3 regions of the Streptomyces sp. NPDC090077 genome follow, and region 3 is predicted to be linked to each of the others. Evidence: riboswitches for the same ligand, from Rfam matches in the RefSeq annotation. Region 3 holds a riboswitch; each other region holds the start of a gene.
The links. A riboswitch is a leader RNA that binds a small molecule or an ion and turns the genes downstream of it on or off. The one in region 3 is predicted to bind thiamine pyrophosphate.
Positions count from the first base shown of each region.

Region 1 (10,393 bases), on a different contig from region 3:
CCGGTCGGTGCAGGGTGTGGTGCGGCCCGCCCCGAGCCGTACGGGCAGGGCGGGAGTCCATGGGGTCAGCGGGCGTCGGCCTGCCGCAGGGCCTGGTGTCCGACGGGGGACGCAGCGGACCGCAGGACGGCGCGAGGATGAGGGCCTGCGGCCCGCTGCTGGGGGACGCGTCAACGGGTTCTCCCCTTCCGGGTCCTGTCCGTTTCCGCCCTTTGAACGTACGGTCGCGAGAACCGCGATAGGACTGACTGGCAGTACGTGTTGGGGGACGGAGCGTCGTCGGGAGCTGGGCATGGCGGGGAGAGGACCCGCGCGGAGTCGTGCGGCTACGGGATCGGTTGCGGGGTTCGTGCTGCGGCTGGCGCGGGAGAGCATTCCGCGCACGCAGGCGGCCATGGCGGAGGCCCTGGGGGTGGACCTGGGTACCTTGCAGGGGTGGGAGTCTGGGCGGCGCCCGCTGGCGAACACGAAGGCGGGGGCGCTGCTGAGTCTGAGGCGGCGGCTGGCACTGCTGGGTGCGGACGCCGGGGTGGTGGGGTTACTCGATCCGGCGATGGACGCCGACCAGATCATCGGGGCTGCCCTCGAACCGCCGGAGGTCTTGGAGTTGCATCCGCTGGCGTCGTGGGTGCACACGCGGGACACCGCGCACATGCTGGCGTGGGCGCTGACCGGGGTGGCACCGTTCGCTCTGGCCGGTCGTATCCCGGTGCCGCGGCGGGGTCCTGCTGCCGCTGCCCCGCTCCTTGCGGCCGGGGACCGGGGGCAGTTCTTCGAGCACCTGCGGGAGACCGCCGAATCCGCGAGGCAGGGCGCGGGCGGGGTGCTGCTGCACCGTCAGGCCCTGTATCTCGCTTCGTACGACCGGGGCCCGGAGGCGGCCTCGTGGACGGCTCACGCTCTGTATGCGCGGCGGGGTCTGCTGGTTCGGCGGGGGTGGTCGGAGCACTGGCCGGAGGCCCGCTCGACGGCAACGGCGCTGGCGCGGCTGGGGGATCCTCAGCCCCTGTTGGATTTCATTGAGCGGTCGCTGGCCGGCGACGACACCGCCGAGGCCGCGAACTTGAACTACTGGGCGTACTGGCTCGGAGGGATCCGGCTGCCGCAGTCCGACGACGGGTTCATGCGGGACCGGGAGCTGACCGGGTGGGATCCGGTCACCCTGCTGCGGGGCCTGGTGCGCGGACTGCACTACGCGCCGGGGTACGTGGACCTGTACGCGCACACGCTGTGGTCCTTGCTGACCGCGTATCCGTGGCTGCCGCAGGCGTCGGGGGTGTTGGCGGCGGAGCTGGAGGAGCGTACTGGGAGGCTGCTGGACGGGGGCGTGATCTCCGAAAGGTCCCGGCACGAACTGGGCGCATTGCATTACGTTTTGCGTGATCGCACCTGAGAGCGGAGGTCAGCGCATGGCAGACGAGACGGCGAAGGGCACGGCCGCGTTCCTGTTCGAGATGGGCGTGATGAAGAACGCCAAGAGGACCGGCTGGTGGTTCACCGGTAACAGCAACCCCGAGTCGATCGCCGACCACTCGTTCCGCGTGGGGATCATCGGTGCCGTGCTGGCCATGATGGAAGGCGTCGACCCGGCGAAGGTCGCGCTGATGTGTCTCTTCCACGACACGCAGGAGACGCGGATCGGCGACATCCCGCACATCGGCCGCCAGTACATCGACGTCGCGGGCAACGTGGACGTCACCGCGGACCAGGTGGCGCGTGCGCACCCTGCCGTCCGGTCCGGCGTGCTGCGGGTGGTCGAGGAGTACGAGGCGAATGACAGCCCCGAGGCGGTCGTGGCCAAGGACGCGGACAAGCTGGAGTGCCTGGTGCAGGCGGTGGAGTACCGCTCTCAGGGCAATACGCTCGTACAGGACTGGATCGACACCTCGCTGAACAGCCTCAAGACCGCGTCCGCCCGCGAGCTGGCCGAGGCCGCACTGACCATGTCGCCGTTGGAGTGGCGGAACAAGTACCTGGGCTGACCCGAGAACGACGAAGCCCCCCACGGCCGGCTGGGTGCCGGGGCGGGGGGGCTTTGCCGTGCGGGTCTCAGATCATGCGGCGCATCTTGGGGCCGATTTGCCCAGGGTGCCGATCGCGGACATGGTGCCGTTGTCGTCGTTGCAATGACACGCCTGACCGCTTCCCGCGCTGCTCCGGTCGTCACCTGGTGCGGGTATTAGCCCAGGACGGCCGTCAGTCGCCGAGATCTGAGAAGCGCGTAGCGATCTGACGCGCCCCTGCGCTTCCGCACTGCTCTGATCGACTTTTGGTGCGGGTGTCAGCCCAGGGCGGTCGCCGGACGCCAAGCCGGGAGAAGCGCGTAGCGATCTGACGCGCTTGGGTGCTCCGGAGGCGGCACTGGTCAACTTCTCGTGCAGGTAGCCGCGCCCCCGACTCTGGATCGGGGCCATGGCGGGCCCGGATGCCCGGCCGGCCAAGGCCCGGCCCCTCGCCTGATCCCTGACGGACCCGTCCCTGTTCCTCTGGACCGTGCCGTTTCTTTGGGGGTTTCCCGGCAGTCTTTCGGCTTTCCGGGGCGGGTCGGCCTGTCAAGGGTCGCCGAAGGCGATCGCGTAGCGACGCGACCGGAGGGAGCGCCCTTGACAGGCCGGCACGACACGGAAGGACGATGGGACTGACGGGAAGCCCCCAACCCTCCCTGAGACCGCCCGAGGGTGTACCGCTCACCCGGCCCCCGGCCCGCAGATGGGGAGGCGGGTGGGCAGGCGCCGACCGGCCCCCACCCCCTCGAGGGGGAGATGGCGGGCCCCCGCCGTGAGCAGCCGACAGGGCCCGCGCCGCAGCCCCCGTACGCCCGCCCCCTCAGAACGCCGGGCGTTCCGGGTCCAGGGCTGCGCGGCCCTCGACCGGGGAGGAGGCTTCGGCGAAGCGGCGTTGGGGGATGCGGCCCGCGCGGTGGGCGAGGCGGCCCGCCGTGACGGCGTCGCGCATGGCGGCCGCCATCAGGGCGGGGTGCTGTGCGCGGGTCACCGCGGAGGCGAGCATGACGGCGGCGCAGCCGAGTTCCATGGCCAGGGTGACGTCCGAGGCGGTGCCCGCGCCCGCGTCGAGGATGACCGGGACTCCGGCGCGTTCGGTGATCAGCTCGAAGTTGTGCGGGTTGCGGATGCCCATGCCCGAGCCGATCGGCGAGCCCAGCGGCATGATGGCCGCGCAGCCCACGTCCTCCAGCTTGCGGGCGAGCACCGGGTCGTCGTTGGTGTACGGGAGGACGGTGAAGCCCTCGTCGACCAGGACCTCCGCGGCGTCGAGCAGTTCGACGCCGTCGGGCAGCAGGGTGCGTTCGTCGGCGACGACCTCCAGCTTGATCCAGTCGGTGCCCAGCGCCTCCCGTGCCAGGCGGGCCGTGAGCACGGCCTCGCCGGCGGTGAAGCAGCCCGCGGTGTTGGGGAGCACGGCGATGTCCAGCTTGGACAGGACGGACAGGACGGAGCCCTGGACGGTGGGGTCCAGGCGGCGCATGGCGACCGTGGTCAGTTCGGTGCCGGAGGCGATCAGGGCGCGTTCGAGGATGTCCAGGCTCGGTGCCCCGCCGGTGCCCATGATCAGCCGGGAGGAGAAGGTGCGGCCGCCCAGGGTGAAGACGTCGTCAGCCATGGGGTCAGCCTCCCTGGACCGCGGTGAGGATCTCGATCCGGTCGCCCTCGTCGACGGGCGTGGCCCGCCACTGGCCGCGCGGTACGACGGTCTCGTTGAGCGCGGCGGCCACGCCGGAGGGGGCGGTGGTGAGGGTGGCGACCACCGCGTCGAGGGTGGTGCCGGCCGCGACCTCGCGCGGCTCGCCGTTGACGGAGATGGTCATGCGAAGGACTCCTGACGCGTGGAGGAGAAGCGGCGCGGGGTGAAGGGGCGGGCGATCTCCGGCACGGTGCCGGTGGTCAGCAGTTCCGCCATCACGTCGCCGGTGAGCGGGGTCAGCAGCACCCCGTTCCGGTAGTGCCCGGTGGCCAGGTGGAGGCCGGGCAGGTCGGTGGGGCCGAGCAGCGGCGCGTTGTCGGGGGAGCCGGGGCGCAGGCCCGCCAGGGTCTCGACGAGCGGGAGCTCGGTGATGCCGGGTACCAGTTCGTGGGCGTCGCGCAGCAGCTCGTAGACCCCGCCGGCGGTGACGGTGGTGTCCCAGCCGAGTTCCTCGCTGGTGGCGCCGACGACGAGTTCGCCGTTCTCACGCGGCACCAGGTAGACGTGGCTGCCGCGGACGACGGCCCGTACCGTCCGGGACAGGAAGGGCGCGTACGCGGGCGGCACGGCGAGGCGCAGCACCTGTCCCTTGACGGGCCGTACGGGCGGCAGTGCCTCGGCGGGTACGCCGGCCAGCCGGCCGCTGAGCGACCCGGCGGCGAGGACCACCTGGTCGGCGCGGAGTTCCGTGCCGTCGTCGAGCAGGGCCCCGGTGGCCCGGTCGGCGGTGACGAGGAGGCGTTCGGCGCGGGTCCGGTGGACGGTGACCCCGGCGCGTTCGCAGGCGGCCAGCAGGGCGGCGGCGAGCCGGCGGGGGTCCACCTGGTGGTCGCCGTCGACGCGCAGCCCGCCGCGTACGCCGGGGGCGAGCATCGGCTCCAGGCGGCGGCATTCGCGGCCGGTGAGCCACTCGGACTCCAGGCCGCAGCGGCGCTGGAGGGCGTGGAGTTCCCGCAGGTGGAGGCGGTCGTCGGCGTCGAGTGCGACGGCGAGGGTGCCGCAGGCCCGGTAGCCGAGGTCCATGCCGCCGCTGGCTTCGGTGAGCTCGGCGGCGAAGGCGGGGTAGCGGGCGGCGGAGGCGACGTTGAGGCCGAGCAGGGTCTCCTCGCCGTAGTGCAGTTCGGTGACGGCGGCCAGCATGCCGGCGGCGACCCGGGCGGCGCCGCCTCCGGGGTCGGGGTCGGCGAGTGCGGTGCGCAGTCCGTGCCGGGCCGCGCGCCAGGCCGTGACCAGGCCGATGATGCCGCCCCCGATGACGAGGACGTCGGATCCCCTGCCGGATCCGTTCCGAGATGAGTGCATGGGCGTCCAGCCCCTCCCTTCGCCGGCATGACCCGGATCAGGTTCGTACGGTCGGAGGCCGGCCAGCCTCCCTCTCAGCCCGGTGCGCCCGGACTCCCGCGATAGGTACGGTGGCCAGGTTAACCCCGACGCCGGGGTCGGGTAAGGCTGCCTCCCCGCTGCCGGTCCGGCGATCTCCCGGCCCCCTGTTCCTGACGGGCCGTCAGTTCACTAGGCTGGGCCGCGTGAGCGAGCAGACGGAACAGCAGACGGAACAGACGAACCCCGGCGTCGTGATCGTGGGCGCCGGAATGGCCGGTGTGCAGACCGCCGTGGCCCTGCGGGAACAGGGCTACGAGGGCCCCGTGACCCTGCTGGGCGCCGAACCCCACCAGCCCTACGACCGGCCCCCGCTCTCCAAGGCGGTGCTGCTCGGCAAGGCCGAGGACTCCGCGTTCGAGGTGGACTTCGAGGGCCTGCGCATCGACCTGCGGCTCGGCACCGAGGTCACCGGGCTCCGGGCCGGGGCCCGCGAGGTCGACACCGAGGCCGGCCCGGTTCCGTACGAGGTGCTGGTGCTGGCCACCGGAGCCGTGCCGCTGACCCTGCCGGGCACCGAGGGGGTCCCCGGGGTCCACCTGCTGCGCACCCTCGACGACGCCGCCCGGCTGCGCCCGGTGCTGGCCTCGGCCCCGGAGGCCGTCGTGGTCGGGGCCGGCTGGATCGGCGCCGAGTTCGCCACCGCGGCCCGCGAGGCCGGCTGCGCCGTCACGGTGGTCGAGGCGGCGGACCGGGTGCTGGCGGGGGCGCTGCCCGCCGAGGTCGCCGAGCCGATGGGCCGCTGGTACGCGGAGGCCGGCGCCACCCTGCTCACCGGTGCGAGGGTCGCCGGGGTCGAGGAGGGCCGGGTCCTGCTGGCGGACGGCCGCGAGCTGCCCGCCGGGGCCGTGGTCGTCGGCATCGGCGCCCGGCCCGCCACCGGCTGGCTCGTCGGCACCGGGATCGAGCTCGGCGCCGACGGCTCCGTCACCGCGGACGCGTACCTGCGCACCTCGCTGCCCGGCGTGTACGCGGTCGGCGACTGCTCCTCCTTCCCGTCGGCCCGCTACGGGGCGCGGCTGCTGGTCCACCACTGGGACAACGCCCTCCAGGGCCCCCGGGCCGTCGCGGCGAACGTCCTCGCCGGGGAGCCGGTGCAGGTCTACGACCCCGTGCCGTACTTCTGGTCGGAGCAGTTCGGCCGCTTCGTCCAGTACGCGGGCCACCACGGCGCGGCCGACACCCTGGTGTGGCGCGGCGACCCGGCCGGCGCCACCTGGTCGGTGTGCTGGCTGCGCGGGGGCGCGCTGGCCGCCGTGCTGGCCGTGGGCCGCCCGCGGGACCTGGCGCAGGGCCGGAAGCTGATCGAGACCGGTGTGGCCGTGGATCCGGCCAAGGTCGCGGACCCGGCCGTTCCGCTGAAGTCGGCCGCGGCCTGAGGCCGCCCCTGGCCCCAGGTCTGCTGTCTCCTGGCCCCCGGCCCGAGGCTTCCCGGCCCCCGGCCCGAGGCTTCCCGGCCCCCGGCCCGAGGCCTCCCGCCCCCGGACGGACGGGGCCGGGTACCGGCGGCCCGTTCGAGGTGGCAGGCTTGTGCCCGTGACCGAGATTGACGCAAAGATCGATGCCCTCGTCCCCTCCTGGCTGTACCTCCCCGACATCGCGGAGATGCTCGACATCGAGGTGACCCGGGTCCGCCAGATGGTCAAGGAAGGGCAGCTGATCGCTGTACGCCGGGGCGAGAACCGCGCCCTGCAGGTTCCGGCCCAGTTCATCGACGGCGACAAGGTTGTCAAGGGCCTCGTCGGACTGCTGACCGTACTGCGGGACGACCGCTTCTCCGACGAGGAGATGCTGGAGTGGCTCTTCACCGAGGACCCCTCCCTGCCCGGCACCCCCGTGCAGGCGCTGCGGGAGAACCGCGGCACGGAGGTGAAGCGGCGCGCCCAGGCGCTCGCCCTGTGACCGGCTGAGCAGCGGGTGCGGCGGGCCGGGTAACCTCGGCCCGCCCGCACACCGTCACCACCAGGGGGGTACTCCCATGCAGCAGCTGTCCGACGCCCGGCTCTACCTGTGCACGGACGCACGCAAGCGGCAGGGCGACCTCCCCGAGTTCCTGGACGCCGTCCTGGCCGGCGGCGTCGACATCGTCCAGCTCCGCGACAAGGGCATGGAGGCGGGCGAGGAACTCGAACACCTCCGGGTCTTCGCCGAGGCCGCCCGCCGCCACGGCAAGCTCCTCGCGGTCAACGACCGCGCCGACGTCGCGCACGCCATCGGCTCCGACGTCCTGCACCTCGGCCAGGGCGACATCCCCGTCCCCGCCGCCCGCGCCATCCTCGGCGACCGGGTCCTGATCGGCCGCTCCTGCCACGCCGAGTCCGAGGTGGACGCCGCCGTCGCCGAGCCCGGAGTGGACTACTTCTGCACCGGCCCCTGCTGGCCCACCCCCACCAAGCCCGGCCGCCACGCCCCCGGCCTCGACCTGGTCCGCTACACGGCCTCCCTCGCCCAGGACCGCCCGTGGTTCGCCATCGGCGGCATCGACGCCGGCAACCTGGACGAGGTCCTGGACGCCGGAGCCACCCGCGTCGTGGTCGTACGGGCCATCACCGAGGCCTCCGACCCCGGCGCCGCCGCCGCCGAACTCGCCAAGAGGGTCCGCGCCCGGCTCGGCTGAACCCCCGGGGTGTCCAAAAATCTGTCCAGCTTGTGGACAACGCTTCGGTGTCCGGCGGGCCGCGTCTAACCTGCCGGTATGGCCCTTGGTACCGCTTCCACCTGGTCGGACCGTGCGCACACGGTCCGCGACCTCCTCGCGTCCGGAACCTCGTACTCCTTCGAGTTCTGGGCTCCCAAGACCGAGAAGGGCGAGCGCAACCTCTGGAACGCCCTCCGCCGGATCGAGGCGGTCTCCCCGAGCTTCGTCTCCGTCACGTACGGGGCCGGCGGCTCCACCCGGGGCGGCACGGTCCGCGCCACCCAGCAGATCGCCTCCGACACCACCCTGACCCCCGTCGCGCACCTGACCGCGGTGGACCACTCCGTCGCGGAGCTGCGCCACGTGATCGGCCAGTTCGCCGACGCCGGCATCCGCAACATGCTCGCGCTGCGCGGCGACCCGCCGGGCGACCCTATGGGCCCCTGGGTCAAGCACCCCGAGGGCGTGGACTACGCGGCCGACCTGGTGCGCCTGCTCAAGGAGTCCGGCGACTTCTGCGTCGGCGTCGCCGCCTTCCCCGAGATGCACCCGCGCTCGGAGGACTGGGACACGGACATCCGTCACTTCGTGGACAAGTGCCGCGCCGGTGCGGACTACGCCATCACCCAGATGTTCTTCGATCCCGAGAATTATCTGCGGCTGCGCGACAGCGTCGCCAAAGCGGGCTGCGAGACCCCGATCATCCCCGAGGTCATGCCTGTTGTGGGCATCAAGCAGCTCGACCGGCTGCCGCAACTGAGCACCGCGGTCTTCCCCGACGCGGTCAAAGAGCGCATGCTCGCCGTCAAGGACGATCCGGCCGCTGTACGCTCCATTGGCATCGAGTTCGCCACGGAGTTCTGCGCGCGGCTGCTGTCCGAGGGTGTTCCGGGACTGCACTTCATCACGCTGAACAATTCCACGGCGACCCTCGAAATCTACGAGAACCTGGGCCTGCACCAGCGGGCCTGACCGGCCGTCTCCACCTTCCCGCGCGGGCGGCCGTACCGAGAGGGGCCTTGCATGGGAATGACGGTCCTCTACATCGCGTTCGGCATCGTCGCGTTGTGGCTGCTTGCCGAGGTCCTGATGCAGTACAAGGCCCGGCTGCGCTGGCGCCTGCTCGCCTTCATCGGCTTCGTCGGGGTGGTGGCCGGGGTGATATTGCCGTCGGTGCTCGTGATCGCCGTCGGCGCGACCGCGTTCGCCGTGGGCCAGACCCTCGTCACGCTGTCCTTCCGCAAGGGCTTCGTGGCCGGCTGGGCCCTGCGCCGCGGCGGACGCCCCGAAGCGGCCGAGGCACCGGGCAGACGCCGCCGCTCCGGGGGCGCACCGGCCCCGGAGCCCGCGCTGGAGGTCACCGGGCTGGAGTACGGCGCCGAGGACCGGGCCACCGGCGGGGACACCCCCTCCCGGGACGCGGTGTTCACCCCGCAGCCCGTGCCCGAGGAGACCGGCTCGTACGGGATACAGAGCTTCGTCCCCCAGCAGCCGCAGCAGCCCGGCGCCGAGACCCCCTTCGCCTCGCCGTTCACCACGGCCGAGCAGGACGCCCACCAGTACGCGGCCTACTACGACCAGCAGCAGGGCCAGGGCGGCTACTACCCCGGCGGCGAGCAGCAGGTCTACACCGCCTACTCGGACCCGTACATCGGCACCGGCGGCGAGGTCTCCCCGGCCCCGCCCTACGACGGCGCGGCCTACCCGCCCTACGCCGACCCGGCCCAGCAGCAGTACTCCATGGACACCCCGCCCGGTGGGGTCTGGGTCCCGCAGCAGCGCGCCACGGACGCCCCGCCGCAGCAGCCGCCCTACCCGGAGCAGGACCCGCAGCAGCCGCAGGAGTACCCGTACCCGTACCAGGGCAACGGCAACGGGGAGTACGGCGGCCAGTACCGCCACTGACGGGGCCCGGCGGGCCGGGGCTCACTGCGAGCCCCGGAACTCCGCCCCCTCCACGATCAGCCCGGCCACCAGGGCGCCCGTCATCCCGGCGTGCGCGAGTCCGCCGCCGGGGTGCGCCCAGCCGCCCGCGAGGTAGAGCCCGGGCAGGGCGGTCGTGTTCGCCGGGTACAGCATCCGGCCGCCGTCCCCCGGCAGCGCGGGCGCCGGCACCGAGCCGCCCCGCGCGCCCGTGGCCGCCTCCACGTCCGCCGGGGTGCGCACCTCCTGCCACAGCAGCCGCTTGCGCAGCCCGGGGACGGCCCGTGCGGCGAGGTCCAGCAGCTTCTCCGGGTCCGGGACCGGCGCACCGCCCGCGGGGCCGCAGACGGCGCTCACGGTGACCGCCTCGTGGTCCGCGTCGGGCCGGGTGGCGGGGTCGTCCGGGCGCAGCACCGTGACCAGCCGGACGCCCGCCGAGCCGGGGGAGTGCACCAGCGTGCGGTGGACCGCGTCCGCCGGGCGGGCGCCGCGGAGGGCCAGCAGCAGGGTCAGCCGCCCGGGCACCTCGCTGCCCCGGGCCGGTACGCCGCCGCGCGGCCGGGGCACGGAGGCGGCCGGCAGCTGCCTCGGGTCGACGGCGCAGACGACCTGGTCGGCGGCGGCCTCGGTGCCGTCGGCCAGCCGCACCCCGGCGGCCCGGCCGTCGCGGTGCAGCACCGCGCGGACGTCGGCGCCGAAGACGAACTCCACCTTCCGCTCCCGGCAGCGCTCGTACACGGCGGTGGCCAG
Region 1 is NZ_JBIVEG010000029.1:2,867-13,259, forward strand. It holds gene ACIPW5_RS32415 (helix-turn-helix domain-containing protein) at 350-1,393, shown strand; gene ACIPW5_RS32420 (HD family hydrolase) at 1,410-1,982, shown strand; gene ACIPW5_RS32425 (thiazole synthase) at 2,827-3,621, opposite strand; gene thiS (sulfur carrier protein ThiS) at 3,626-3,826, opposite strand; gene thiO (glycine oxidase ThiO) at 3,823-5,004, opposite strand; TPP riboswitch at 5,002-5,114, opposite strand; gene ACIPW5_RS32440 (NAD(P)/FAD-dependent oxidoreductase) at 5,229-6,461, shown strand; gene ACIPW5_RS32445 (Rv2175c family DNA-binding protein) at 6,619-6,984, shown strand; gene thiE (thiamine phosphate synthase) at 7,061-7,699, shown strand; gene metF (methylenetetrahydrofolate reductase [NAD(P)H]) at 7,778-8,692, shown strand; gene ACIPW5_RS32460 (hypothetical protein) at 8,744-9,625, shown strand; gene ACIPW5_RS32465 (phytoene desaturase family protein) at 9,647-10,393, opposite strand, start outside.
Region 1: it holds a riboswitch for thiamine pyrophosphate, as region 3 does, so the genes downstream of both, thiO (glycine oxidase ThiO) here and thiC (phosphomethylpyrimidine synthase ThiC) in region 3, are expected to answer to the same signal.

Region 2 (10,393 bases), on a different contig from region 3:
GCGCCCGCGTCCTGCAGCGCCCGGTAGAAGCCGAGGCCGTACCCGCCCGGCGCGTCGAAGGACCGCTCCACCAGCACCGCCAGCGGCGCCACGATCAGCAGGGCCACGGACAGCAGCACCCCGCCCAGCAGGGTCCGCTGCCCCCAGCCGTGCGGCGGCCGCGCGGTGCGGGCCGGGTCCACCAGCCGCAGCGCGGTCTCCCTGCGCCGCACGGTCCGGGCGTGCACGGCGAGGACGCCGGCGATCGCCGCGAACTGCACCATCGTCAGCACGGCGGCGGTCGGCAGGTCCAGCAGCTGCGCCGTCTGCCGGTAGACCTCCACCTCCAGGGTGGCGTACGCGGGCCCGCCGAGGATCTGCACGACGCCGAAGGAGCTGAACGTGAACAGGAACACCATCAGCGAGGCCGCGGCCACCGCCGGCCCGAGCGCGGGCAGCGTCACCCGCCGCCACGCCGCGAACCGCCCGGCGCCCAGCACCCGGGCGGCCTCCTCCTGGCGCGGGTCCAGCTGCGCCCACAGGCCGCCGACCGTCCGCACCACGACGGCGTAGTTGAAGAAGACGTGGGCGAGCAGGATCGCCCACACGGTGGTGTCGAGCCGGACGCCCCACAGCTCGTCGAGCAGCCCGCCCCGCCCGACCAGCGCCAGGAAGGCGCTGCCGACGACCACGGTCGGCAGCACGAAGGGGACGGTGACCAGCGCGCGCAGCAGCTGCTTGCCCGGGAACTCCAGGCGCGCGAAGACGTACGCGCCCGGCAGTGCGAGGAGCAGGGTGAGGGCGGTCGACGCGAGCGCCTGCCAGGTGGTGAACCACAGCACGCCGGCGATGTCGGGCCGGGCGAGGACCTCTCCGAACCGGCCGAACTGCCAGCCCTCGTCCGTCCTGAGCCCGCGGCCGACGATCGCGGCGACGGGATAGGCGAAGAACAGTCCGAAGAAGGCGAGCGGCACGGCCATCAGAGCGAGTCTGACGGCCGTGGCGCGCCCGCCCTCCGCGGGGAGGCGCTCTACTTCACGACGAGCGAGGACCACGTCTTGACCCACTGCTCACGGTTCTTGGCGATGGCCTCCGGAGTGACGTTCTCCGGCTTCTCGACCACGACGCCGTGCTTCGTGAACAGGTCGGGCAGCTTCGCGTCCTTGACGACCGGGTTCACGAACATCTGGAGCGGCATGTCCTCCTGGAACTTCTTGGAGACCAGGAAGTCGACCAGGGCCTTGCCGCCCTCCTCGTTCTTCGCGCCCTTGAGCAGGCCCGCGAACTCGATCTGGCGGAAGCAGGTGCCGGTGGCCACGCCCGTGGGCGCCTCGGCCGGCTGCGGCTCGCCGTAGAGGACCTCGACCGGCGGGCTGGAGGCGTAGGAGACGACCAGCGGGCGGTCGCCCTTGGCCTTCTTGCCGCCGGCGGAGCCGGAGAAGCGCTCGTTGTAGGCCTGCTCCCAGCCGTCGACGACCTCGACGCCGTTGGCCTTGAGCTTGCTCCAGTAGTCCTTCCAGCCCTCCTCGCCGTACTTGCCGACGGAGGCGAGGAGGAAGCCGAGGCCGGGCGAGGAGGTCGCGGCGTTCTCGGTGACCAGCAGGTTCTTGTACTCCGGCTTGACCAGGTCGTCCAGCGTCTGCGGCGGGGCGATCTTCTTGTCGGCGAAGTACGCCTTGTCGTAGTTGACGCAGATGTCGCCGGAGTCGACCGGGGTGACCCGGTGCTGCTTGTCGAGCACGAACTCGGGCTTCACCGTGTCCAGGCCCTTGGCCTCGTAGGGGGTGAAGACCCCGTTGTCGAGGGCGCGCGAGAGCAGGGTGTTGTCGACGCCGAAGAAGACGTCGCCGCGCGGGGAGCCCTTGGTGAGGATCTCCTGGTTGAGGGCGGAGCCGGCGTCGCCGGACTTCAGCACCTTCACGGTGTAGCCGCTCTGCTGCTCGAACTCCTTGAGGACCGTGTCGGTCACGTTGAAGGAGTCGTGGGAGACGAGCGTGACCGTCTTGGACTTCGGGGCGTCGGTCGCGCCCGCGGACGAGTCCTTGGCGTCGCCGCCGCCACAGGCGCTGAGCGTGGTGACGCCGAGCGCGGCCGCGAGCGCGGCGCCCGCGATCTTCTTGGTGGTGCTCACTGGTGATTCCTCCTGGGATGACCAGGAGAAGACGCGGCCCTGCCCGGCGCTCTGTGCGAGCGGACGCCGGGCAGGGCGCAACAGCTTGAGTGGTGACCGAACTTCCTACCCCGAATGACCGGGGCGAGGTTCAGAGGGTCTGCGGATGACGGATACCGCACTCTCAGCGCTGTGGCGCTCCCCTGTCGGAATATGCAATTGGTTCGGCCACAGGGTACCCCGTGGCCGATTCACCCCGGCCAGTGACCGGAATCTAGCGTTCCGATGCAGCGAGCTGGCCGCACGCGCCATCGATCTCCTGACCGCGGGTGTCACGGACGGTCACCGGCACGCCGTGGCGGGCGATCGCCTCGACGAAGGCCTTCTCGTCCTCGGGGCGCGAGGCGGTCCACTTCGAGCCCGGCGTCGGGTTCAGCGGGATCAGGTTGACGTGCACGCGCTTGCCCTTGAGCAGGCGGCCGAGCAGGTCGCCGCGCCAGGCCTGGTCGTTGATGTCGCGGATCAGGGCGTACTCGATGGAGATCCGGCGGCCGGACTTCTCCGCGTACTCCCAGGCCGCGTCGAGGACCTCGCGGACCTTCCAGCGGGTGTTCACCGGGACGAGGGTGTCGCGCAGCTCGTCGTCCGGGGCGTGCAGGGAGACCGCGAGGCGGCACTTGAAGCCCTCGTCGGCGAACCGCAGCATCGCGGGGACCAGGCCGACGGTGGAGACGGTGATGCCGCGCTGCGACAGGCCCAGGCCGTCGGGCTCCGGGTCGGTGAGGCGGCGAATGGCGCCGACGACGCGCTTGTAGTTCGCGAGCGGCTCGCCCATGCCCATGAAGACGATGTTGGACAGCCGGGCCGGGCCGCCGGGGACCTCGCCGTCGCGCAGGGCGCGCATGCCGTCGACGATCTGGTGCACGATCTCGGCGGTGGAGAGGTTGCGGTCCAGGCCCGCCTGGCCGGTGGCGCAGAACGGGCAGTTCATGCCGCAGCCGGCCTGCGAGGAGATGCACATGGTGACCCGGTCGGGGTAGCGCATCAGCACGGACTCGACGAGCGTGCCGTCGTGCAGCTTCCACAGGGTCTTGCGGGTGGTGTCGTTGTCGCAGCTGATGTGCCGCACGACGTTCATCAGCTCCGGCAGCAGCTCCTGCTGGAGCTTCTCGCGGGAGCCGGCCGGGATGTCGGTCCACTCGGCCGGGTCGTGCGCGTAGCGGGCGAAGTAGTGCTGGGAGAGCTGCTTGGCCCGGAACGGCTTCTCGCCGATCGCGGCCACCGCCTCGCGCCGCTCGGCCGGGGTGAGGTCGGCGAGGTGGCGGGGCGGCTTCTTCGCTCCGCGGGGCGCGACGAAGGTGAGCTCGCCCGGAACGGGACGGGGGGCCATGCGGTACTCCTCGGTACGACGGGGTGGGGGTCACCCCGCGCGTGCAGGGCCGGTCCGCGGCGACTCGGCCGCCGGACGGAAAGGGCGCGCCGCGTGGAACACGGCGCGCCCTCCAGGATAACCCGGCCCCGGCCCGTCAGCCGGTGCCGACGAACGCCGCCAGCAGCAGCCAGACCACCGGAGCGGTCGGCAGCAGCGAGTCCAGCCGGTCCATGATGCCGCCGTGGCCCGGGAGCAGCGTGCCCATGTCCTTGATGCCCAGGTCACGCTTGATCATCGACTCGCCGAGGTCGCCGAGGGTGGCGCTGACGGCCACCGCGAGGCCCAGCAGCAGGCCCTGCCACCAGGCACCGCCGTCGATCAGGAACTCCATGCACAGGGCGCCGGCCACCATCGCGAAGGCCACCGCCCCGAAGAGCCCCTCGCGGGTCTTGCCGGGGCTGATGCGCGGGGCGAGCTTGGTCTTGCCGAAGCGCCAGCCCACGGCGTAGGCCCCGGTGTCGCTGACCACCGTCAGGAGCAGGAAGGTCATCACCCGCTGCGGACCGTCGTCGGGGGTCAGCAGCATCGCGACGAACGTGGCCAGGAAGGGCACGTAGAACGCCGCGAAGACGCCGGCCGTGACGTCCTTGAGGTAGTCCTCGGGGGGCTCCGTCATCCGCCACACGAGGACGGCCAGGGCGGTGAGCGCCATGGCCACCCAGGCGCCCTCGGCCCCGCGGACGTACCCGGCGATGATCATCGCCGCGCCGCCGACCGCGAGCGGGACCAGCGGGGCCTTGATGCCCTTCTTCTCCTGGAGCCGGGAGGTGAGCTCCCACAGGCCGACCACGACCGCGACGACGATGACGCCGACGAAGACGGCCTTGACGATGAGCAGCGAGGCGAAGATCACCGCGCCGAGGCCGACGCCGACCCCTATGGCGGCACGCAGATCCCGCCCCGCGCGCTTCTTCTGCGGCGGGGGCGAGGCGTCCTGCGGGGCCTGCGGAGGCGGAGGCGGGGGGCTGGGCATGGGCTCCTGCAACGGCGTCTCGGCGCGGAACGGGGGGCCGCCGGCGAAGGCGGCCCCCCGATCGCGTACTTCCCGGTCGTCGAAGGCACGGCCGGCGGCATCGGGCACGATGGGCATGGGCGCAGTCTGCGGGCCCACCCGCGCATCGTATGCGGGACCCGCCGGAACCGGCTCAGCGGCCCAGGGAGAGTCGTTCATCAGACCTCGAGGAGCTCGGATTCCTTGTGCTTGAGCAGCTCGTCCACCTGCGCGACGTACTTCGCGGTGGTGTCGTCGAGCTCCTTCTCGGCGCGGCGCACCTCGTCCTCGCCGGCCTCCTTGTCCTTGACCAGCTTGTCGAGGGCGTCCTTGGCCTTGCGGCGCACGGAGCGGATGGAGACCTTGGAGTCCTCGGCCTTGGTCTTGGCGACCTTGATGAACTCCTTGCGGCGGTCCTGCGTCAGCTCCGGGAAGGTCACCCGGATGATGCGGCCGTCGTTGCTCGGGTTGACACCGAGGTCCGAGTCGCGGATCGCCTGCTCGATGTTGCGCAGCGCGGAGGCGTCGAACGGCGTCACGATCGCCATGCGCGGCTCGGGCACGGCGAAGGAGGCGAGCTGGTTGATGGGCGTGATGGCACCGTAGTAGTCCGCCACGATCTTGTTGAACATCGCCGGGTGCGCACGACCGGTGCGGATCGCGGCGAAGTCTTCCTTGGCGACGACGACGGCCTTCTCCATCTTCTCCTCGGCCTCGAGGAGGATTTCTTCGATCACCACGTGCTCCTGCATGTCAGATATGGATGGTTCAGGCGGGCGCGGGCGGTCCGGGCCGCCCGGACCGGGCCCCGGGGGGCCCGGCTCGGTGGGCTCAGGCCCGGGTGCCCTGGTCGCTCACGAGCGTGCCGATCTTCTCACCCTTGACGGCGCGGGCGATATTGCCTTCGGCGAGCAGCTCGAACACCAGGATCGGCAGCTGGTTGTCGCGGCACAGCGTGATGGCCGTGGCGTCGGCGACCTTGAGGTCCCGGGACAGCACCTCGCTGTACTCCAGCGCGTCGAACTTCACCGCGTCCGGGTTGGTCTTCGGGTCGGAGTCGTAGACCCCGTCGACACCGTTCTTGCCCATGAGCAGGGCTTCGGCGTCGATCTCCAGGGCACGCTGGGCGGCCGTGGTGTCGGTGGAGAAGTAGGGCATGCCCATGCCGGCGCCGAAGATGACGACGCGGCCCTTCTCCAGGTGGCGCACGGCGCGGAGCGGGATGTACGGCTCCGCGACCTGCCCCATGGTGATGGCGGTCTGCACCCGGCTGTCGATGCCCTCCTTCTCCAGGAAGTCCTGGAGGGCGAGGCAGTTCATGACGGTGCCGAGCATGCCCATGTAGTCGGACCGTGCCCGGTCCATGCCGCGCTGCTGAAGCTCCGCGCCGCGGAAGAAGTTGCCGCCGCCGATGACGATCGCGATCTCGGCGCCGTCGCGGACCACGGCCGCGATCTCGCGGGCGATGGCGTGCACGACGTCGGGGTCGACACCCAGTCCGCCGCCGCCGGAGAAGGCTTCGCCGGAGAGCTTCAGCATGAAGCGGCGACCCTTCTTCTCGTGGTCGCTCTTGTCGTCGGATGCGGTGTGGGGGTCCACGCCCTGATTCATGGAGATCTCCTCGTGCACATACGAAGAAGGCCATTGCCGGTGGGTCCTCGCGGTTCCCTCTGCGGCAATGGCCTCCTCGTCAGATCTGCGGTCGTCCTGCGCAAGCGCGGACGACTGCTTCAGACCCTATACGGGGTCCGGCGTCCGTCGCGTACGGACGGACTCAGATGCCGACCTTGATGCGGGTGAAGCGCTTCAGGGTGACACCGGCCTCGTCCAGAACCTTCTGGACGGACTTCTTGTTGTCCAGCGCGTAGGGCTGGCCGAGCAGCGTGGCGTCCTTGAAGAAGCCGTTGACGCGACCCTCGACGATCTTGGCGATCGCGGCCTCGGGCTTGCCCTCGGCGCGGGTGGTCTCCTCGGCGACGCGGCGCTCGGACTCGACGATCTCGGCCGGGACGTCCTCGGCGGTGAGGTACTTCGGCGCGAAGGCGGCGATGTGCTGGGCGATGCCCTTGGCCAGGTCGGCGTCGGCCTTGTCCAGCTCGACCAGGACACCGATCTGCGGGGGCAGGTCGGGCATGGTGCGGTGCATGTAGGAGGCCACGAAGGCACCCTCGTACGCCGCGAAGCGGTCCAGGACGATCTTCTCGCCGAGGTTGGCGTTGGCCTCGTCCACGAACGCCTGGACGGTCTTGCCGGCCTCGATCTCGGACGCCAGCAGCGCCTCGATGTCGGCGGGCTTGGTGGCGGCCACGTGGGCGGCGAGCTGGTCGGCGACGGCCAGGAACTTCGGGCTCTTGGCCACGAAGTCCGTCTCGCACTTGAGCTCGACGAGCACGCCGGAGGCGGCGTCCTCGGAGATCAGGGAGGTGACGGCACCGTTCTCGGCGGAACGGCCCTCGCGCTTGGCGACGCCCTTCAGGCCCTTGACGCGCAGGATCTCGTTGGCCTTGGTGACGTCACCGTCGGCCTCGACGAGCGCGTTCTTGCAGTCCAGCATGCCGGCGCCGGTGAGCTCGCGGAGCTTCTTGACGTCAGCGGCGGTGTAGTTCGCCATGAGTCTGTGATTCTCTCTCGAAGTCGTAGATCTACGGGTGAACGGCGGAGGAGCGCGCTCGTGGCGCGGCTCCCCCGCCGTCATCGTCCGTGCTGCGAGTGCCCGGCGGATGAACGCCGGGCGCTCTCAGTGGGTCAGGCCTGCTCGGCGTCGGCGGCCGGGGCCTCGACGACAGCCTCGGCGGCCGGGGCCTCGGCCGCGGGGGCCTCGGCGTCGGCCTTCTTCTCGCCCTCGAGCAGGTCGCGCTCCCACTCGGCGAGCGGCTCGGCGGCGGCCTTCTCGCCCGGCTTCGAGTCGCCGGTCGCAGCGCCGGAGCGGGCGATGAGGCCCTCGGCGACGGCGTCGGCGATCACGCGGGTGAGCAGGGTGACGGAGCGGATCGCGTCGTCGTTGCCCGGGATCTTGTAGTCGACCTCGTCGGGGTCGCAGTTGGTGTCGAGGATCGCGACGACCGGGATGTGCAGCTTGCGCGCCTCACCGACGGCGATGTGCTCCTTCTTGGTGTCGACGATCCAGACGGCGCTGGGAACCTTCGACATCTCGCGGATACCACCGAGGGTCTTCTCCAGCTTGGCCTTCTCGCGGGAGAGGACCAGGAGCTCCTTCTTGGTGAGACCCGAGGCGGCGACGTCCTCGAAGTCGATCGCCTCAAGCTCCTTCAGACGCTGCAGGCGCTTGTAGACGGTGGAGAAGTTGGTGAGCATGCCACCCAGCCAGCGCTGGTTGACGTACGGCATGCCGACGCGGGTCGCCTGCTCGGCGATGGCCTCCTGCGCCTGCTTCTTCGTACCGACGAACATGATGGAGCCACCGTGCGCGACGGTCTCCTTCACGAACTCGTAGGCGCGGTCGATGTACGACAGCGACTGGAGCAGGTCGATGATGTAGATGCCGTTGCGCTCGGTGAAGATGAAGCGCTTCATCTTCGGGTTCCAGCGACGGGTCTGGTGACCGAAGTGGACGCCGCTCTCCAGCAGCTCCCGCATCGTTACGACGGCCATGGCCATCTCCTTGGTTTCTCGGTTTTGGTTCCTGACGCCCCGCCGCGCCCTGCCCCTGTGAGGGACCGAGAGACGCTTTCACCTGACCGGAACCGGTCGGCGCTGGGGCGTGCGAAGTCGACCCGGTGACCCGGATCGCCACAAGAAGTGTACGGGACCCGGCGGTATGCCGGGTGACGCCGTTGTCCACACCCTTTCGGCCGTCCACAGGCGCGGGCCGCTCGGGCCGGGCCCGCGGGATCCTGCCGGGCATGACGAAACTGCTGCTCATCCTGCTGCTGGCGCTGCCCCTGCCGCTTCCCGCCCCACCGCCCCCGGCCGGGCCGGAGGCCGCGGACCGCGCCTCCCCGGCGGTTGTCGCACCGGTGCACGGCGGGGGCGCGGCGGGCGGGGTGCGGGGCGCGCGCCCCCTGCCCGCGCCGTTGTCCGTGGCGCGTTGGTGGGACCCGCCGCCGACCCCGTACGCGGCCGGCCACCGCGGGGTGGACCTGTCGGCGCCGGCCGGGGCCGAGGTCCGGGCCGTGGGGCCCGGACGGGTGCACTTCGCGGGGCGGGTGGCGGGGCGCGGGGTGCTCTCGCTCACCCTCCCCGGCGGCCTGCGCACGACGTACGAGCCGGTGCGGCCGCTGGTGGCGCAAGGGGAGGCTGTCGCGGCGGGGCAGGTGGTGGCGGTGCTCACGGAGGGCTCCCACTGCCCCGGCCCCTGCCTGCACTGGGGCCTGCTGGCGGGCGAGGACGCCTACCTGAACCCGCTGGCGCTGCTCCCCGCCCCCACGCCCCGGCTGCTGCCGGGCGCTTCCCGGGCCGGGGCACCGGGCCCGGGGGCGGCGGCCCTCAGGTGGTGACGCCCCGCAGGGCCATGGAGACGGCGGTCTCGGTGATCACGGCCGGGTCCTCGGCGGCGCCGAGCTCGATCCGGCGGGCCGCGGCGTCCACGACGCCCTGGAGCAGCATCGCGGACAGCCGGGGCTCCGGCAGCCCGAGGGCGCCCAGGGCCTCGACGATCATCGCGACGAGGCCGCCGTGCGCGGCGCGGATCTTCTCCCGCGCGCCCGCGTCCAGCTCGCCGGCGGAGATCGCCACCACCGCGCGGTGGCGCCGGTCCCCGATCAGCCCCAGCTGGGTGCGCACGTAGGCCTCGATCTTCGCCTCCGGCGTGGGCGCCCCTTCCATCGCCGCCTCGATCTCGGCGGCCCAGACGGGGAAGTCCACCGCGCACAGCTCTTCGACGACGGCCGCGCGGGACCGGAAGTACTCGTACACGGACGACCGGGCGAGCCCGGTCCGCTCCGCGAGGGCGGGGAAGGTCAGGGCTTCCGTCCCGCCTTCGGACAACAGGGAACGTGCGGCGTCCAACAGGGCGCCGCGCTGCATCGACCGGTGCTCGGCCACGGAGGCCGCTCGAATCCTGGGCACGTCTCCACTGTACGGAGGTCCCGCAAGGGGTGTCGGCCCCACCGGCGGGGCGACCGCCGGCCGGCCGGCCTCAGCGGCCGACGTCAGCGAGTTTGGCGCGCAGCTGGAGCACGGATTTGGTGTGGATCTGGCTGACCCGGCTCTCGGTGACACCCAGCACGTTGCCGATCTCGGCGAGGGTCAGGCCCTCGTAGTAGTAGAGCGTGACCACGGTCTTCTCCCGCTCCGGGAGGGTGTTGATGGCCCGCGCGAGCAGCCGGCGCAGCTCCCGGTCCTCGGCGACCTCGACCGGGTTGTCGGCGGCGGTGTCCTCCAGGGTGTCCATCAGGGAGAGGCGGTCCCCGCCCTCCCCGCCCACGTGCAGCAGCTCTTCGAGGGCGACCACGTTGGCCAGGGACAACTGGCTGAAGACCGTGTGGAGTTCCTCCACAGCGATGCCCATCTCCCCCGCGACCTCACCCTCGGTGGGGGTGCGCCGCAGCTGGGCCTCCAGGGTCGCGTAGGCGCGCTCGACGGCCCGCGCCTTCTGCCGCACCGAGCGCGGGATCCAGTCCAGCGCGCGCAGCTCGTCGATCATCGCGCCGCGGATCCTGGTGATGGCGTACGTCTCGAACTTGATGGAGCGTTCGATGTCGAACTTCTCGATCGCGTCGATCAGTCCGAAGACCCCGGAGGAGACGAAGTCGGCCTGCTCCACGTTGGGCGGCAGGCCCACGCTGACCCGGCCCGCCACGTATTTCACCAGGGGCGAGTAGTGCAGGATCAGCTGCTCCCGCAGCCGCTCGTCGCCCGAGTCCTTGTATGAGCGCCAGAGCACCTCCAGGGACGAGGGCGCGGTGGACCGCACGCTGCC
Region 2 is NZ_JBIVEG010000011.1:91,849-102,241, forward strand. It holds gene ACIPW5_RS19895 (ABC transporter permease) at 1-959, opposite strand, end outside; gene ACIPW5_RS19900 (thiamine ABC transporter substrate binding subunit) at 1,010-2,110, opposite strand; TPP riboswitch at 2,195-2,304, opposite strand; gene rlmN (23S rRNA (adenine(2503)-C(2))-methyltransferase RlmN) at 2,364-3,479, opposite strand; gene ACIPW5_RS19910 (phosphatidate cytidylyltransferase) at 3,616-4,692, opposite strand; gene frr (ribosome recycling factor) at 4,692-5,249, opposite strand; gene pyrH (UMP kinase) at 5,344-6,123, opposite strand; gene tsf (translation elongation factor Ts) at 6,287-7,123, opposite strand; gene rpsB (30S ribosomal protein S2) at 7,258-8,124, opposite strand; gene ACIPW5_RS19935 (M23 family metallopeptidase) at 8,376-8,969, shown strand; gene ACIPW5_RS19940 (TetR/AcrR family transcriptional regulator) at 8,959-9,516, opposite strand; gene whiG (RNA polymerase sigma factor WhiG) at 9,611-10,393, opposite strand, start outside.
Region 2: it holds a riboswitch for thiamine pyrophosphate, as region 3 does, so the genes downstream of both, ACIPW5_RS19900 (thiamine ABC transporter substrate binding subunit) here and thiC (phosphomethylpyrimidine synthase ThiC) in region 3, are expected to answer to the same signal.

Region 3 (10,393 bases):
GTCCCGACCCTGATCGGTTCGGTTCAGCGGGCGTTGAGGCTCCTCGAAGCGGCGGGGTCCCATAGCGGGGGAGCCCCGGCGAAACAGCTGGCGCGCGAGGCCGGGCTCCCGCTCCCCACCGCGTACCACCTGCTGCGCACCCTGACGCACGAGGGCTATCTGCGGCGCGAGAGCGGGGTGTTCGTACTCGGCGACGCGGCCGGGCGGCTGGCGGGTGGCGGACTTCAGCAGAAACGTCGCAGCATGATCCTCGACTCGCTCGCGCACTTCCGCGACGCGGTCGGCGCCCCCGTCTACTTCGCGGTCTACCGCGAGGGTGAGATCGAGGTCGTGGGCGTCTCGGACACCCCGGCCAGCCCGGCCTGCCAGGAGTGGGCCGACTTCCGCGCGACGGGCCACGCCCACGCCATCGGCCAGTGCCTGCTGGGCCAGCTCGACGAGAAGACGCGCAAGGACTACTACGACCGGTACCCGGTCGAGAGCATCACGCCCTACACGGTGCGGGACGTGCACGCGCTGGAGCAGAGGATCGGCTCCCTGGAACGGATGCAGCCGGTTACGGAGCGTCAGGAATATGCGCTCGGCACGGTGTGCGCGGCTATTCCGATCACAGCCGGAGATGCTGCCGCAACCATGGCGATTTCCCTTCCTTTGCACGAAGAAGACCGTTTGCACCGCGTAGTTGATCGACTGCGGAGTGAAGTAGGCGCGCTGTTGAGCACTCTCTCGTTCTCTATCAGTATCTGAAAACTCACTCCTTGTGATCTGCTGGCGCTTCCACCACCCTTGTCAAGACGGCCCTCAGGGATCATTCCTGGCCACTTCCACTACAGCGGGGTAGGCAATGCGCGAGTCGGTACAGGCAGAGGTCATGATGAGCTTCCTCGTTTCCGAGGAGCTCGCGTTCCGTATCCCGGTGGAGCTCCGGTACGACGCCCGTGACCCCTACGCGGTGCGCCTGACCTTCCACCTCCCCGGCGACGCCCCGGTCACCTGGGCGTTCGGCCGGGAGCTGCTCCTCGACGGCATCAACAAGCCGAGCGGTGACGGCGACGTGCACATCGCGCCCACCGAGCCGGGCGAACTGTCCGACGTCCACATCCGCCTTCAGGTCGGCGGCGACCGGGCCCTGTTCCGGGCCGGAGCCGGGCCGCTGGTCGCGTTCCTCGACCGGACCGACCGGCTCGTTCCGCTCGGTCAGGAGCGCAGCCTCGGCGACTTCGAGGAGAGCCTCGACCAGGCACTCGGCAAGATCCTCTCCGAGTCGCAGCACGGCGAGCGCAAGGCGGGCTGAGGCCGCGGCCGGGAGGTTCCGGCCGCCGACCCGCCCCTCAGCGCTTGCGCCGGCGCCGGCCCCGTCCGCCGCGGGCCGGTGCCGGGCTCCCGGGCGCGCCGTCCGCGGATTCGGGCCGGTCGGCGGAGACCACCAGCGCCGCCAGCGCCGTGGTCACCGGTACCGAGGCCACGAGGCCGATGGAGCCCACGAGGGTCCGTACGATCTCCTCCGCCACCAGCTCGCTGTTGGCCACCGTCCCCATGCTGCTGTTCGCGATCGAGAACAGCAGCAGGAGTGGCAGCGCGGCGCCGGCGTATGCCAGGACGAGGGTGTTCACCACCGACGCGATGTGGTCGCGGCCGATCCGGATGGCCGCCCGGTAGAGGGCGCGGGGGCCCATGCCCGGGTCCGCCTGGTGGAGTTCCCAGACGGCGGAGGTCTGGGTGACGGTCACGTCGTCGAGCACGCCGAGGGATCCGATGATCACGCCTGCGAGCAGCAAACCGCTCATGTCGATGTTCGGGTAGAGCCCGTGGATCAGCCCGGTGTTGTCGTCCGTGTTGCCGCTCAGGAACGCCCAGTCGATGAACTGCGAGCCCAGCAGACCGATCAGCAGGAGCGAGACCAGCGTGCCGAGTACGGCGACCGAGGTCCTCGCCGTCAGCCCGTGGCACATGTAGAGGGCGATCAGCATGATCGCGCTGGCCCCGATGATGGCGACGAGCAGCGGGTTCGAGCCCTGCAGGATCGCCGGGAGGATGAAGAGCGTCAGCACCCCGAAGCTGACGACGAGCGCGATGAGGGCGAACATGCCGCGCATCCGTCCCACCACGACGACCGCGACGGCGAAGATGCCGGCCAGCAGTGCCAGCGGGAGCTTCCGGTTGAGGTCGATCACGGAGTACTGGAGGTCCCGGGGCGCGTCCGGCGCGTACGCCACCACCACCTCCTGGCCCTTCTCCAGCTGCCGCGGCGCACCCGGCTGGACGATCTCGAAGAAGGCCCGGCCCTGTTCCGGGCCGCTGGTCACCTCGATGGTGGCCTTCTTGCACTCGCCGGTTTGGGCCGCCTGCGCCTCGCGCCCCTCGGGGGTGGAGGTGTCGCCGGTGGGAGGGACCTGCGCGGCGTTCACGGATTTGCAGTCGACCTTCGCGAGAGCGACGACCTTGCCCTGCTGGGTCTGCCGGTCGAAGCCCACGCCGGTGCGCTCGTGCGCGGGGGCGCCGCCCGGCCAGAGCACGGCCATGCCGATGAAGACGGCGGCGGCGAAGGGGATCAGCACGGCGGCGATCACCTTGCGCAGGTGCTTGGAGACCGGGGCCGCGGGCCCGTGGCCGTGACTGTGGCCGTGTCCGTGGCCGTGTCCGTGGCCGTGCGAAGGCCCGTGGGAGGAGGCTGGGGCATGCCCGTGGGGCGCATGCTCGTGGCCGGTGTGGCCCAAGGGATCGGTGAGCTCGTGGGGAGGCTGCGGCGAGGACGTCACTGGCAGATCATCGCAAGAGATGAGGGGGCCCACTGTTCAGCACGCCACACACGACGCTAACGTGGGGGCTACTTTGCACAACGCGGGAGCTCGGAGCACCGGGCTGAGAGGGCGCTGATCACCGTACGCGCATGAGAATGCGTACGGGAGGAGGCTGCGTCGACCGCCGAACCTGTTACCGGGTAATGCCGGCGTAGGGAGATAGGTCTCATGACCATTCAGGACGCACGCACGCCTGCCGTCAGCCAGGACGCCGACGGCTCGACCGAGCGCAAGCCGGGCTGGCACAAGGGCTACGTCGCGGGCTCCCGCCCCGACATCCGGGTGCCGGTCCGTCAGGTCCACCTCACCAACGGCAAGGACGTGACGCTCTACGACACGTCCGGGCCGTACACCGACCCGCAGATCGAGACCGACGTGCGCCGGGGCCTCGCGCCCCTCCGCGAGAACTGGATCATCGGCCGCGGCGACACCGAGGAGTACGCGGGACGTCCCGTGCGCCCCGAGGACGACGGCATCAAGCACACCTCTCCGCGCGGGGGCCTCAAGAACCTCGACGCGGTCTTCCCGGGCCGCCCGCGGCAGCCCCGTCGCGGCCGTGGCGGCGCCGCCGTCACGCAGCTCGCGTACGCCCGCCGGGGCGAGATCACCCCGGAGATGGAGTACGTCGCGATCCGCGAGAACGTCTCCCCCGAGGTCGTCCGCGAGGAGATCGCCGCAGGCCGCGCGGTGCTTCCGGCCAACGTGAACCACCCGGAGATCGAGCCGATGATCATCGGCAAGAAGTTCCTGGTGAAGGTGAACGCCAACATCGGCAACTCCGCGGTCACCTCCTCGATCGAGGAGGAGGTGGAGAAGATGACCTGGGCGACCCGCTGGGGTGCCGACACGGTCATGGACCTCTCCACCGGCCGCAACATCCACACCACCCGCGAGTGGGTGCTGCGCAACTCCCCGGTCCCGATCGGCACCGTGCCGCTCTACCAGGCCCTGGAGAAGGTCGACGGCAGGGCCGAGGACCTGACCTGGGAGATCTACAAGGACACGGTCATCGAGCAGGCCGAGCAGGGCGTCGACTACATGACGGTCCACGCCGGCGTGCTGCTGCCGTACGTGCCGCTGACCGCCCGTCGCAAGACCGGCATCGTCTCCCGCGGCGGCTCGATCATGGCCGCCTGGTGCCTCGCGCACCACAAGGAGAACTTCCTCTACACGAACTTCGAGGAGCTCTGCGAGATCCTCGCGACGTACGACGTCACGTACTCGCTGGGCGACGGCCTGCGCCCCGGCTCCATCGCGGACGCCAACGACGCGGCGCAGTTCGCGGAGCTGAAGACGCTGGGCGAGCTCAACACCATCGCCAAGCGGCACAACGTCCAGACGATGATCGAGGGCCCGGGCCACGTCCCGATGCACAAGATCAAGGAGAACATCGACCTCCAGCAGGAGATCTGCGAGGAGGCGCCGTTCTACACGCTCGGCCCGCTGACCACGGACGTCGCGCCCGCGTACGACCACATCACCTCGGGCATCGGCGCCGCGATGATCGCCTGGTGGGGCACCGCGATGCTCTGCTACGTGACGCCCAAGGAGCACCTGGGTCTGCCCAACCGGGACGACGTGAAGACCGGCGTCATCACCTACAAGATCTCCGCCCACGCGGCGGACCTGGCCAAGGGCCACCCGGGCGCCCAGGAGTGGGACGACGCCCTGTCGGACGCACGGTTCGAGTTCCGCTGGGAGGACCAGTTCAACCTGGCCCTCGACCCGGACACGGCCCGTGAGTTCCACGACGAGACGCTCCCGGCCGAGCCGGCCAAGACCGCGCACTTCTGCTCCATGTGCGGTCCGAAGTTCTGCTCCATGAAGATCTCGCAGGACATCCGCCGTGAGCACGGCGGTGACCTGAAGGCCGACGAGATCGAGGCGGGCATGGCGGAGAAGTCCGCCGAGTTCGCGGCCTCGGGCAACAGGGTCTACCTGCCGCTGGCCGACTGACCGGTGCGGAGAGGGCCGGCCGACGGCATTCCGGGGGGAGCCGTCGGCCGGCCTTCTGCCTTCTGCGTTGCGGGAGGGCCCGTGCGCCCCGCGGATGTTTCACGTGAAACAGGCCGGGGTCTCACTCCGGGTCGTGCTCCGGGCCGCCGAAGTCGGGGCTGGTGAAGTCCGGCGAGGTGTAGCCGGGACGGGGCCCCTGGGAGGACGGGCCGGGGCTGGTGAAGTCCGGGCGTGTGTACCCCAGGCTGGGGATCCGCCCGGCCCCCGGCGTACGCGGCACCGGGTAGCCCGCTCCCGCGGTGGGGTCGGCCAGTGCGTCGCGCAGGAACGGCACGATGCCCCGCTCCAACAGCGCGTTGCGCCAGGCCTCCCGGGCGCGGGAGAGCTCGTCGGGTATCGGCACGGTCTCCGCCGCCGCGACCTCCGTGGAGCTGTTGCGCACGGCCGTCACGAGCAGCCCGATCACGGCGAACAGCAGGGCGGCCACGGTGAGCGCACCGAAGAGCCAGCCCGCCGTCAGCATCGTCTCGGCGAAGGCCGGGGCGGGGTCGAGCAATTTGAGGCAGTAGCCCACCAGCAGGAAGATCAGCATGGCGGTGCCCGCCAGTACCGGTGCGAGGACGCCGACCACGGCGCTCACTCCGGCCCCGCCGTCCTGGTCCTCGGCCCCGTCTTCGGCGGCCGCCCCGGAGGCCGACAGGGCCCCGTCGCGGAGCTCCTCCCGCACCTTCACGTAGTGGTCGTACTCGGCGGCCGCCGCGGCGGTCAGGAGCGTGGTGGCGGCCAGGGCCATGGTGCGCAGTTGTTCGGCGTTCAGCCGTTCGCCCAGGGTGGCGAGTTCGGGCCGTTCGTCCGCGGTGCGCAGCGCCTCGTCGAGGAGCCGGTCGAACTCGGGTCGGTCTTCGGTGAGCAGGTGCGGAGCGCTGGTCATGTGCATCCCCCGATGCTCCGTACATGCCGGTATGCCCGCGTAGATCCGGGGCTCCGGCACAAACGGAGGAGAGCCTGCTACGGATAGAGCGATGGTAGAGCGCCCCTGCCACGCCGTGACAGGGGCTTTGCTGAAATACCCCGCTCCGAGAACGCTCAGTCGCGCAGAGGTAGTTGAACGACGAGCAGCTTGCCCGCCATCGTCACGCCGCCGTCCATCGCGATCGCCAGCCCGTCCGCGTACACGTGCGGCCCGTCCACGGCCTCCGGGCCGTGGGAGTCGTCCCCGTCCTCGGTGCCGACCTCGCCGAGCAGGTACGGGATGGGGCTGTGGCCGTGGACGACGCGACCGCCGCCGTAGGTGCTCAGGAGCTCCCGTACGGCCTGGGGGCCGGTCTCCTCGTCGCGGAAGGCGAACCGCTTGGTGAACTTGCGGAAGAGGTCCCAGGTGATGTCGGCGTCGTTGCGGTTGAGCAGTTCGTGGATGGTGTCGTTGACGTCCTCGATGGAGTCGCCGTAGTCCAGGTACGCCGTGGTGTCGGAGTGCAGCAGCAGGTGGCCGTCCTGGAGCGTTGCCGCGTCGAGCCGGGACATCCACTGGAGGTGGACGTCCTCCAGGCGCTCCATGTCGGTGCGCTGGCCGCCGTTGAGCAGCCAGGCGGCCTGGAAGGTGGCGGTTCCGGCGCCGGAGGACACGGGGGTGTCGCCGAAGCGCTTGGCGCCGATCAGGAGCAGTTCGTGGTTGCCCATCAGGGCCTTGCAGTAGCCGCCGGCGGCGGCGGCTTCCGCGGAGAGGCGCATGACGAGGTCGATGACGCCGATGCCGTCGGGGCCGCGGTCGGTGAAGTCGCCGAGGAACCAGAGCCGGGCGTTGCCGGCGGACCAGCGGCACTCGGCGTCGATGAGGTGCTGGGCCTGGAGTTCCCGGATGAGCTCGTCCAGGTAACCGTGCACGTCGCCCACGACGTAGAGCGGGCCGGGGCCGGAACCCGGGTTCTCCTGGGGGACGTAGTGGACCTGCACGGTGTCCCCGGGGCCGCCGGCCGGGCCGCGGACGATGACGGGCAGGTCGCGCTGCGTGGGCGTGTAGCCGTCGTCGCCGCCGTCGTACTCGCCGTCGCCCGCGGTGCGCTGCTGCGGGACGGTCTCCGTGCCCGGGTGGCCGGGAAGGGCCGGGGCGGGCTGTTCGGGGGCGTACCCGGGCCGCGGGGGCACGTGTGCGCTCTCCTCGTAGTACACGGGGTACTCGCCGTACACGGGGGGCTCGCCGGGCAGTGCGGCGGGCGCGGCGTACGGCACGGGTTCGGAGACCGGCACCCGGAAGTCCCGCAGCGTGTCCGTCCGCATCGCGGGTCCCTGACCGGCCCCCTGAGTCATCGACCCCTCCACCACCGTCGCGCTGCCGTACACCTGCGGACCCTGCTCGCCTCCGGGGCGGAGGGTCCGTGATGTCGTGCGCCCATCATAGGAATGCGGCTCGCGCTCTGTGACGCACCAGGGGTGGTGAATCCTGGCCGGAACCTCTGCTTCCTGCCCCTTTGTGCCGATTTCGGTGTTGGGGAAATCCTGGGCGGGGCCGTCGGCCCCGCCCAAGTGGCGGCGCGGAGGTCAGTCCTGGGCCGGTGAGCGGGGCGGGCTGACGGTCGTCCGGGGGGTCCTGCGCTGCGAGGAGGTGCGGATGATCAGCTCGGTCGGCACGACCTGTTCCACGGGGCGGCCGGTGTCCACTCCCTCGATCGCGTCGATCAGCAGCTGTACCACCGCGGTGCCGATGCGGCGGGGCTTCAGGGAGAGCGTGGTGATGGGCGGTTCGGTGTTCGCGTAGACGGTGGACTCGCTGCAGCAGACGAGGAGCAGGTCCTCGGGGACCCGCAGCCCGTAGCGGCGGGCGGCGGCGAGCAGGTCGGTGCCGTTGGGGTCGAAGAGCCCGTACACGGCGTCCGGCCGGTCGGGGCGGGCGAGGAGCCGGTCGGCGGCGACGGCGCCCGCGCACGGGTCGTGGGCGGGGTAGGACTCGTAGACGGGGTCCTGGCCGACGCGCTCGCACCAGTTGAGGTAGGCGGTCGTGGAGAGCCGGGTGTAGGTGTCGGTGGTGGTGCCCGTCAGCAGTCCGATGCGGCGGGCCCCGGCGGCGGCGAGGTGGTCGAGGAGGCCCAGTACGGCGGCTTCGTGGTCGTTGTCCACCCAGGCGGTGACGGGCAGGGTGCCCGCCGGCCGGCCGTCGGAGACCACGGGCAGGCCCTGGCGGACCAGCTCGCTGACGACGGGGTCGTGGTCGGACGGGTCGATGACGACGGTGCCGTCGAGGGCCACGTTGGACCAGACGTCGTGTCGTGACGTGGCGGGCAGGATGACGAGGGCGTAGCCGCGGGCGAGTGCCGCGGAGGTGGCGGCCCGCGCCATCTCGGCGAAGTACGCGAACTCGGTGAAGGTGAAAGGTTCATCCCCGTACGTGGTCACGGTCAGGCCGATGAGCCCCGACTTGCCGGTACGGAGGGTGCGGGCCGCGGCGGAGGGGCGGTACCCCAGCCGGTCGGCGACCTCGCGGACGTGGCGGCGGGTGGCGTCCGGGAGCCTCCCCTTGCCATTGAGCGCGTCGGAGACGGTTGTGATGGACACGCCCGCCGCGGCGGCCACGTCCCTGATGCCGGCACGGCCCTGTCGGCCGCCGACCCGCCGGGTGGTCTCGGTCCGGCTCACCTGATGCTTCCCTGCTGCTGTCATGGCGAGCCGATAGTAGGGCTCGGAGGGGAGGGTGGTTCAGGTGCATATGCACGCGTTGACAGGCACGATTCTGCATGGTTCGCCACCCCCAATGACCTTGGAATTGAAGGTATTTCCCGCCTTGTGTCGAAAGTGGGGCTTGTAGACGGGTACGAGCATGCCAAAACGGAGCCGTGTCGGGCCGCCCTCAACTCACCTGCACGAGGGATGCGCGCCACGGCGCAGGCCACCGGCGCGCGCATATATGCGTGCGCTCCCCCCGTGTTCCTGGCGCCCGCCATTCTCGGATCGGCGGAATCCTCATAAGGTGAGCAGTATTGAGTCGACGGAGACGTCGACGGGACGGTCGAGGAGGACCTGCGGTGAGCGAGAAGAGCCCGAAGCTGCGCGCCGAGCTGGACGGCATTCCCACCTACAAGCCCGGCAAGCCCGCTGCCGCGGGCGGGGCCGTCGCGTTCAAGCTGTCCTCGAACGAGAACCCGTATCCGCCGCTGCCGGGCGTCCTGGAAACCGCGGTCGCGGCCGCGGGCCGGTTCAACCGCTACCCGGACATGGCGTGCACCGGACTGGTGAACGAGCTGGCGGAGCGTTTCGGCGTGCCGGTCGAGCACATCGCCACGGGCACCGGCTCGGTGGGCGTCGCCCAGTCGCTGATCCAGTCGACGGCCGGCCCGGGTGACGAGGTCATCTACGCCTGGCGGTCCTTCGAGGCGTACCCGATCATCACCCAGATCTCCGGCGCGACGTCGGTGCAGGTGCCGCTGACCGACGGGGACGTCCACGACCTCGACGCGATGGCCGCCGCGATCACCGACCGGACCCGCCTGATCTTCGTTTGCAACCCCAACAACCCCACCGGCACTGCCGTGCGCCGCGCGGAGCTGGAGCGGTTCCTGGACCGGGTGCCCTCGGACGTCCTGGTGGTTCTGGACGAGGCCTACCGCGAGTTCGTGCGCGACGCCGACGTGCCGGACGGCATCGAGCTCTACCGCAACCGTCCGAACGTGGCCGTGCTGCGCACGTTCTCCAAGGCGTACGGGCTGGCCGGCCTGCGCGTCGGCTTCGCGGTGGCGCATGAGCCGGTGGCCGCGGCGCTGCGCAAGACGGCGGTGCCCTTCGGCGTGAGCCAGCTCGCCCAGGACGCGGCGGTCGCCTCGCTGCGGGCGGAGGACGAGCTGATGGGCCGGGTCGGGACGCTGGTGTGCGAACGCAACCGGGTGCACGAGACGCTGCTCGCGCAGGGCTGGACGGTTCCGGACACCCAGGCCAACTTCGTCTGGATGCGGCTTGGGGAGCGGACCGCGGAGTTCGCGGAGGCCTGCGAGAAGGCCGGTGTGGTGGTCCGGCCCTTCGCGGGCGAGGGCCTGCGGGTCACGATCGGTGAGACCGAGGCGAACGACCTCTTCCTGCACACGGCGGAGGCGTTCTTCAAGGAGCTGTAGCCACGGGGAGCCGTGGTGGCGAAGGGCTGGGCGGGGCTGCTGTGGTCACGCAGCCGTCGTCAGACCAGCTCCACGCGGATGGGGTCGCCGTCGCGGACGGTGGCCAGGAGGCGGGGGTCGCCGTCGAACGAGCCGAGCACGTTGCAGGGGCTCGCCAGGCGGCTCTCGCCTCCGCGCGAGATGGGCGTGGGGCCGTAGGGCAGGGCGAGTGCGTCGCCCTCGGTCCAGAAGGCGACCGTGCCGGGCTCGACGACCTGCTGGGCGTCGTCCTCCAGGGCCACGGAGACCCCGGTGTCGAAGTAGACCTCCTCGCCCCAGGTGTTTGCGGAGGCGGAGATCGGGAGGGCCGCGGCCAGCGCCTTGCTGGTCGGGGTCTCGTCGAGGGTTGCGGTGAGCAGGCCCGCAGGCCAGGAGATTCGAATCTGCATGGGCCACATTCAACAATCTGTTGAAATCCTTGGCTAGTGGCCGATAAGAGGGACCCCGGCTGATTCAGGCCGTAGGCGGTAGGACATAATGCTTGTGAATGTGAACGCGTTC
Region 3 is NZ_JBIVEG010000009.1:177,838-188,230, reverse strand. It holds gene ACIPW5_RS17860 (IclR family transcriptional regulator) at 1-747, shown strand, start outside; gene ACIPW5_RS17855 (SsgA family sporulation/cell division regulator) at 845-1,294, shown strand; gene ACIPW5_RS17850 (YibE/F family protein) at 1,332-2,792, opposite strand; TPP riboswitch at 2,832-2,976, shown strand; gene thiC (phosphomethylpyrimidine synthase ThiC) at 2,970-4,757, shown strand; gene ACIPW5_RS17840 (hypothetical protein) at 4,879-5,694, opposite strand; gene ACIPW5_RS17835 (metallophosphoesterase) at 5,844-7,064, opposite strand; gene ACIPW5_RS17830 (LacI family DNA-binding transcriptional regulator) at 7,296-8,411, opposite strand; gene hisC (histidinol-phosphate transaminase) at 8,774-9,853, shown strand; gene ACIPW5_RS17820 (cyclophilin-like fold protein) at 9,913-10,281, opposite strand.